2 linked regions of the Pelagicoccus sp. SDUM812003 genome follow. The protein of the gene in region 1 binds, or shares a complex with, the protein of each later gene. Links are inferred from orthologs where the notes say so. Each region holds a gene or a part of one and is shown on either strand. Other genes may lie near its edges. The genes, in order: uvrB and QEH54_RS21960.

Evidence for each region.
Region 2: the proteins of uvrB (region 1) and QEH54_RS21960 are in contact, whole or in part, in a crystal structure (PDB 7EGT), measured with the Thermus thermophilus proteins. The link is inferred for Pelagicoccus sp. SDUM812003 from one-to-one orthologs. Residues at the interface, in WP_096411307.1 of Thermus thermophilus: Glu23, Leu25, Arg26, Asp27, Gly28, Glu29, Arg30, Phe31, Arg55, Glu326, Asp327, Phe328, Glu379, Ser382, Gln383, His398, Gly400, Arg401; in WP_096412145.1 of Thermus thermophilus: His654, Arg656, Phe657, Gln666, Asp668, Glu669, Lys680, Arg681, Leu682, Ser683, Lys685, Tyr686, Ala687.

The regions. Positions count from the first base shown.
Region 1 is NZ_JARXHY010000020.1:38,856-42,111, reverse strand. Bases 1-2,935 are described here. They hold uvrB (excinuclease ABC subunit UvrB), read left to right. Parts: upstream 1-421; coding sequence 422-2,449; downstream 2,450-2,935. Other genes in these bases: QEH54_RS20490 (tetratricopeptide repeat protein), read right to left, coding at 2,674-2,935; QEH54_RS20500 (dicarboxylate/amino acid:cation symporter), read left to right, coding at 1-397. Also shown: more of QEH54_RS20490, read right to left, coding at 2,936-3,256. UniProt on the Escherichia coli protein: The UvrABC repair system catalyzes the recognition and processing of DNA lesions. A damage recognition complex composed of 2 UvrA and 2 UvrB subunits scans DNA for abnormalities.
Region 2 is NZ_JARXHY010000030.1:2,527-5,780, reverse strand. What follows is about bases 293-3,225. They hold QEH54_RS21960 (ATP-dependent helicase), read right to left. Parts: upstream 2,792-3,225; coding sequence 794-2,791; downstream 293-793. Other genes in these bases: proB (glutamate 5-kinase), read right to left, coding at 2,902-3,225; QEH54_RS21965 (hypothetical protein), read right to left, coding at 331-780; QEH54_RS21970 (DNA glycosylase), read right to left, coding at 293-321. In the rest of the region: more of QEH54_RS21970, read right to left, coding at 1-292; more of proB, read right to left, coding at 3,226-3,254. UniProt on the Escherichia coli protein: A helicase with DNA-dependent ATPase activity. Unwinds DNA duplexes with 3'-5' polarity. Translocates on single-stranded DNA with 3'-5' polarity. Initiates unwinding more efficiently from a nicked substrate than double-stranded DNA.

The sequences.
Region 1 (3,256 bases):
AGCATCCTTCACCATTCCTCTCGGCGCCACCATCAACATGGACGGCACCGCGATCATGCAAGGGGTGGCCACGATTTTCATAGCGCAGATTTCCGGAGTGGATCTGACGATCGGCCAACTGCTGATGGTGATCGTGACGGCCACGTTGGCGTCCATTGGGACCGCGGGCGTGCCGGGCGTGGGCCTGGTCATGCTCACCATGGTCTTGAATCAAGTAGGGCTTCCGATCGAGAAGATCAGCTTGATCATTGGCATAGATCGCATCCTCGACATGATTCGTACAGCGGTCAACGTGACGGGCGACGCCGCCGTGACCTGCATCGTCGCGAAGGGAGAGGGGCAGCTGGACGAATCGATTTACAATTCGGATACTCAGGAAGAAGTGGCGAGGTCTTAGGCTTTCGCTGGCGAGGGATTTGCAATGGGACTATTCAAGCTCAACGCTGACTACGAACCGATGGGCGACCAGCCGGAGGCGATCGAGTCGATCGTGCGATCGATCGAGCAGGGAAATCGCTATCAGACGCTTCTCGGAGTCACAGGTTCGGGCAAAACCTTTTCCATGGCCAATATCATCGCTCGTCTCGACCGTCCGGCCCTCGTCATCTCGCACAACAAGACTTTGGCAGCCCAGCTGTATTCGGAATTCAAGCGCTTCTTTCCGGAAAACGCGGTAGAGTATTTCGTCAGCTACTACGACTACTACCAGCCCGAGGCGTACGTGCCTTCGACCGATACCTACATCGAGAAGGACTCCTCCATCAATGACGAGATCGATCGTCTAAGGATTTCAACTACGAGCAGCTTGATCAGCAGAAGGGATGTGATCGTAGTAGCCAGTGTCTCGTGCATCTATGGACTTGGTTCGCCGGAGGACTTTCAGGAGCTGATGATTCCCCTGAGAGTCGGCGAGCAGTACGGTCGCGACGCGTTGCTCAATGGATTGGTGGAGATCCTCTACGAACGAAACGACATCAGCCTGGAACGCGGTCGCTTTCGCGTGCGCGGCGATGTGGTGGACATCATGCCGGCCTATCTGGAAAAAGGGCTCAGAGTGGAGTTTTGGGGCGATGAGATCGAGCGACTCTCCGAGTTCGATCCGGTCAGCGGCAATGCCCTTCAGTCCTTGCAGCAATTCGATTTGTATCCAGCGAATCAATTCGTCACTACGCGGGAAAAAATGGAGCGGGCGGTCGGCTTCATCAAAGCGGAGCTGAAGGATAGGGTGAAGGCGTTCGAGTCGCAAGGCAAGCTGCTGGAAGCTCAGCGAATCAGCATGCGGACCAACTACGACCTGGAGATGCTGCAAGAAGTCGGATTCTGCAATGGCATCGAAAACTATTCCATGCATCTGTCGGGTCGAAAGCCCGGAGAGCGTCCGTTCTGCTTGATCGACTTCTTCCCCAAGGACCTTTTGCTGTTCGTCGACGAGAGTCATGTGACCATGCCCCAGATCGGGGCCATGTACGCTGGCGACCGTTCGCGTAAATCCACCTTGGTCGAGCACGGGTTTCGCCTCCCGTCAGCGTTGGAGAACCGTCCAATGAACTTCGAAGAGTTCGCCCAAGTGACGAACCAAACCGTTTTCGTCACGGCGACGCCGGCGAAGTTCGAGCAGGAAAAGAGCGCTTTGGTGGCCGAACAAGTGATACGACCAACCGGATTGCTTGACCCGGTAATCTCGATACGTCCCACCAAGGGACAAGTGGAGGACTTGATTTCGGAAATCAAGAAAGCCATTTCCGCGGGGGAACGCGTGCTGGTCACGACGTTGACCAAACGTCTCAGCGAGGACATCACGTCCTACTTGAGAGAGAAGGACATCAGCGTGGAATACCTGCATTCCGATATTGATGCTCTGGAGCGAGTGGAAATCCTACGTCGACTGCGTGCGGGGCGCTTCGACGTTCTGGTCGGCATCAATCTGCTCCGAGAGGGCTTGGACCTGCCCGAGGTGGCGTTGGTGGCGATTTTGGATGCGGATAAGGAAGGCTTTTTGCGCAGCGAGACCAGTCTGGTGCAGACCGCGGGCCGGGCGGCTCGCCACGAAAAAGGACGCGTTCTTTTCTATGCTGATGTCATTACGGATTCGATTCGTAGGACCTTGGAGATCACCGACTATCGCCGCGCAAAGCAGATCGAATACAACGAGTCGCATGGCATCGTGCCCAGAAGCGTGATACGGGGTGATCAGGCAAGTTTGCACGAGCTGATGGAAGATGAGGAATCGCCCATGCCTATGGTGTCCGAAGACGATGACGTACAGGCTGTGATCGACGAGTTGACCCGTGAGATGGATGACGCCGCGGCGAAGCTTGAATTCGAGAAGGCAGCGCTGCTGCGGGACCAGATCGACGCTCTCAAAAGCGGAGAGTTCAAGTCAGGCGGCTCCGGCTCGGGCAGGAAAAGCTATCGGGGCGGAAAATCGAAATCCAAGCGATCCCGCTAGAGCGAAGTCAGCGCCTCAGCGTGATTGCAGAGGAGGAGGAAAACGCGCCGGGTGCGTCCGCGCATCCCCGGTTCAGAGCTTGTGGAAGCAAGGGGAGTCGTGTCCTCAAATCGGCACGAAAGCGTTTAGCCTTCGCGATCAGCTCTGATGCAGACACAAAAAGGCGGAAGCTGAGAAGCTTCCGCCTTTGAAATATGACTTAGAACAAATTGGGTGATCGAGGGCTACTTGCTGCCGAGCTGGGCCAGGTGAACCTTGCGAACCTGCTCGAGATAGCGCCCGATGTGCTCCTGAGACTGGAGGACTTGAGCTCTTTCCAGCAAAGGAATCGCTTTGCCGAACTTCTCGCGAGCCACGAAGGAGCGCGCCCAGGAGATCAGAGCGCGGACTTCCCACTCGCGTACCTTGGTGGCGCGTTCGTAGTAGAGATCGGCGCGAGCGTATCCATCGATGTCCTGCTTGTTGGAGTAGTAGTCCGCGAGGAGCAGGAGAGCTTGGCCGTCCAGCGGATCGCGTTCGATGAGCTCTTCCAAGATCGGGATGACCTTTTCGCCTTGCTGGGTCGCAAGAGCGATCTGCGCTTCGAGACGGAGCAGAGAAAGCTTGTTTTCCGGAGTCAGCTTTGGCTCGAAGGACGAGCGAATGTCAGAAATGACTTGGGTAGCCTGATCGTAGGCGCCACGGGCGGTCATCACTTCGGCGATGTTCACGTGAACCTGAGGATCCTGGTTTGAATCCATGGCGATCGAGCGCTTGAAGTAGGTGAGCGCCAAATCGTTCAGGCCGCGAGACATGTAGATGTTGCCC
Region 2 (3,254 bases), on another replicon or contig:
GGCTAGGCAGGTTGCTAAATGCTCGTCGCTTCGCCAGGGAAGGGAGTCGAGAATGCTTTCCCAGTTCGTTTCTGATCCGAGATAGCTACGCAGGGCATTGATGCTATTTTCCGCTCCATTTGGAAATGAGCAACGAAGTGTCATCGATTTTTCGATACGAATCCTCACAAGGTGTTTCCCGAAGGTTCCTTGCCAGAAGTCGTCGTCGGCGTGAAAGCTCCAGCGAAAGGCTTGCCCTCCGTCCAAAGTCTCGGCGAGCAAAGCGGGGGTGAACTGAGAGGTGTGCTCGAGCGGAAGCCAATCGCTCCAAGTAACGCTCATACCCGTCGGCTATTCGGACCAGAGGAAGCTGGTCACGCTATCAAGAAGCGTCTCGTCGGCGTCGAAAAATTCGACCTTCCATGCCACTGGCCAGGAGTCGGCCTGCGACCATTGCTCGCCGGTCAGTCCGACCAGGATGCGCTTCTTGCTTAGTTTGGCCTGTTCGAAGACTCGTGTCTCGATTTCTTGGGTACCGGGACGAACGAAGCTGAGTACGACTTTGTCGGTGGACGCGGGCGTTTCTTTGCTCTCGGACTTGAGCGAAATGTAGAAACCGTCTCTGGATTCGGGCAGCGTGCGCAGCACAGAGTATCTTCCATCGCTCCGTTTCCCCGTTAGGTATTCGGAGAGCCGCTTGAAGCTGTCAGCGTCGCGATGTTCAGTGGAGATGATGGTCAGCTCGGCCTGCGCGAAGCTGGTCATGGCGAGGAAGAGAATGAGGGATATGAACGCTTTCATGATCGTGAATTGGCTACCAGCCATAGTTGCGACGAATGCGAATCGGTTCGAAAAGGTCGGTCGAGAGCTCCTGCAGAAAACGGCTCGGATTTAGGAACATGCTAGGTCCGCCTTTGGTATTCATCTTTGGATACGTTATGTAGAGCTCGTCCCGAGCTCGCGTGACGGCGACATAGAATAGCCGACGTTCCTCTTCCGTGTCGCCGGTGTCGATTGAACGGCGAGTCGGGAAAAATCCGTCGGCGATGCCTATGAGAAACACGACGTCGTACTCAAGCCCTTTGGCTTGGTGCACGGTGGTGAGTCGGATGCATTCGTCGGACTCGTCGAGGCGGCCGGACGTTTCGGAGTTCAGAAGGGTGATCTGGGCGATCAGATCCTGCATCTCTTCGAAACGCGCCGCGAATCCGACCAAGGAGTTCAGATCCTCCAAGCGGTTCAAGTAGTTGGAGTATGCGCCCTGCAGATACGAGGAGTACCAGCCGTCTATCCCCATTTGCACAACCTCGTCGGGTGAACCGCCGTCAGCGATCTGCTTCATGTCCCGAAGGGTGATGGCTAGCGATTCCCAATCGGCGCGGGCTCCCGCAGGGACTTTTTTCAGGATCTCCGGTCGAGCGAGCATATCGATGAAATCGAGCTGCTGGGATTTCGCCGCTTCCGCCACCAGGTTGTAGAGCTTCTGAGATGTTTTCTCACCAACTTTTGGGAGAAGCTGAGTGATGCGGAAAAACGCGGTGGCGTCTGCTGGATTGTAAACCAATCTAAGATGAGCCACGAGGTCTTTGATGTGGGCTTGTTCGAAGAAGCGCACGCCGCTGGTGATCTGGTAGGGTATGCCGGCCCGGGAAAGCTCCATTTGCATATCGAGCGCTACGAAATGCGAACGGTAGAGGATGGCGATTTCTCGCGGGTCGCGGCCTTCGTCGATCAAACCTCGAATGCGAGTAATGATGAACTGAGCCTGCTCGCGTGTATCCATAGCCTGGATAACATAGGGCTTTTGACTCGAAGGCTTGAATGGGCGCAGCTCCTTGTCGAAACCTTGGCTGGTACGATTTTGGATGACCGCGTTGGCCATGCGGAGGATTTCCGGCGTGCTTCGGTAGTTGGTTTCGATGCGTAGAATTCGGGTGTTGGGGTGGCGATCCGGAAACGTGATGATGTTTTGGAAGTTCGCTCCACGCCAGGAGTAGATGCATTGCGCGTCGTCGCCCACCGCCATGATCTGATGGTTGGTGGCCATCTTGTCCACGATCTCCGCTTGGAGCACATTGGTATCCTGATATTCATCGACCAAAGTGTGGCGAAAGCGCTTCTGGTAGTACTGAGCGACCTCGGGGGCTGTATCCAGAAGCTTGAGCCAGAAAACGAGCAAATCGTCGTAGTCGACCACGTTTTGAGTGAGCTTCAGCTTCTTGTATGCGAGGGCGAAGCCTTCGATCTGATCGATGAAATCGTGGTGCTGAGGGAAGTAGTCGATCACCGTTCTCTCGATGCTCTCGCGGGTGTTTCGCGCCATGCTGATGATGGAGGAGAGCGGACCGGGCTTCGGATGGGTCTTGTCCTTGAAGAATGCGGAGTCCACGGACTCCACCGCGTGCTTGAGCACCGTTTCCGCCTCGCCAGCGTCGAGAATGGTGAAGTTTTTTGGCAAATCGATCGCTTCGCCATGGATGCGCAAGAGGCGGTGTCCGATGCTGTGGAAGGTGCCGCCCCAAAAGCGACGGGGCTCCACCGCGGTGAGTTCCTCCACTCGGCTGAGCATTTCCTTGGCCGCCTTGTTGGTGAAGGTGAGCAGCAGGATTTCGCCTGGAGATACGCCTTTTGAGAGCAGGTAGGCGACGCGGTAGGTTAGGGTGCGGGTCTTGCCGGATCCGGCTCCTGCCAGGATGAGTAGCGGTCCAGGTTCCGCCGTCACCGCTTCGAACTGCTCGTCGTTGAGCTCCGAGCGAAAATCGATCTCGGGGAGCTCCATCGGTGGAAAGGCGGCGTTCAGTTCGAAATCCATCGCGGTGAAGTCAAAGGAAACAATTGGGAGATAAGAAGCCTTATCTGCAGGGAGATGCGGACTGAGCAAGAGCGAGACGGCGAGGGAGCCGCCCGTTGGCGGAAATCGAGCTAGAGGATCGCCATCTCGTCGCGGTGGATGATCTCCAGACGATTGCGATCCGGATGAAGCTTTTCCACGTCGGGACTGCGCTTGCTGATGATTTCTTCGATCTCCACCGAGGAAAAGGCGGTCTGGCCGCGACCGATGATGGTGCCATCGGTGGAAATGATGTCGATCACTTCTCCGCTCTCGAATATGCCTTCCACGCGCAAAACGCCTGGGGCCAGCAAACTGCGTCCTCGCTCGGCTAGAGCGGTGCAGGCGCCTTGGTCGATGACCACGGAGCCGTTTGGACGCTGGAAGTAGGTGAGCCAGCGCTTCTTGGAGGCGATCGGAGTGGCGGCCGGTTTGAACAAGGTGC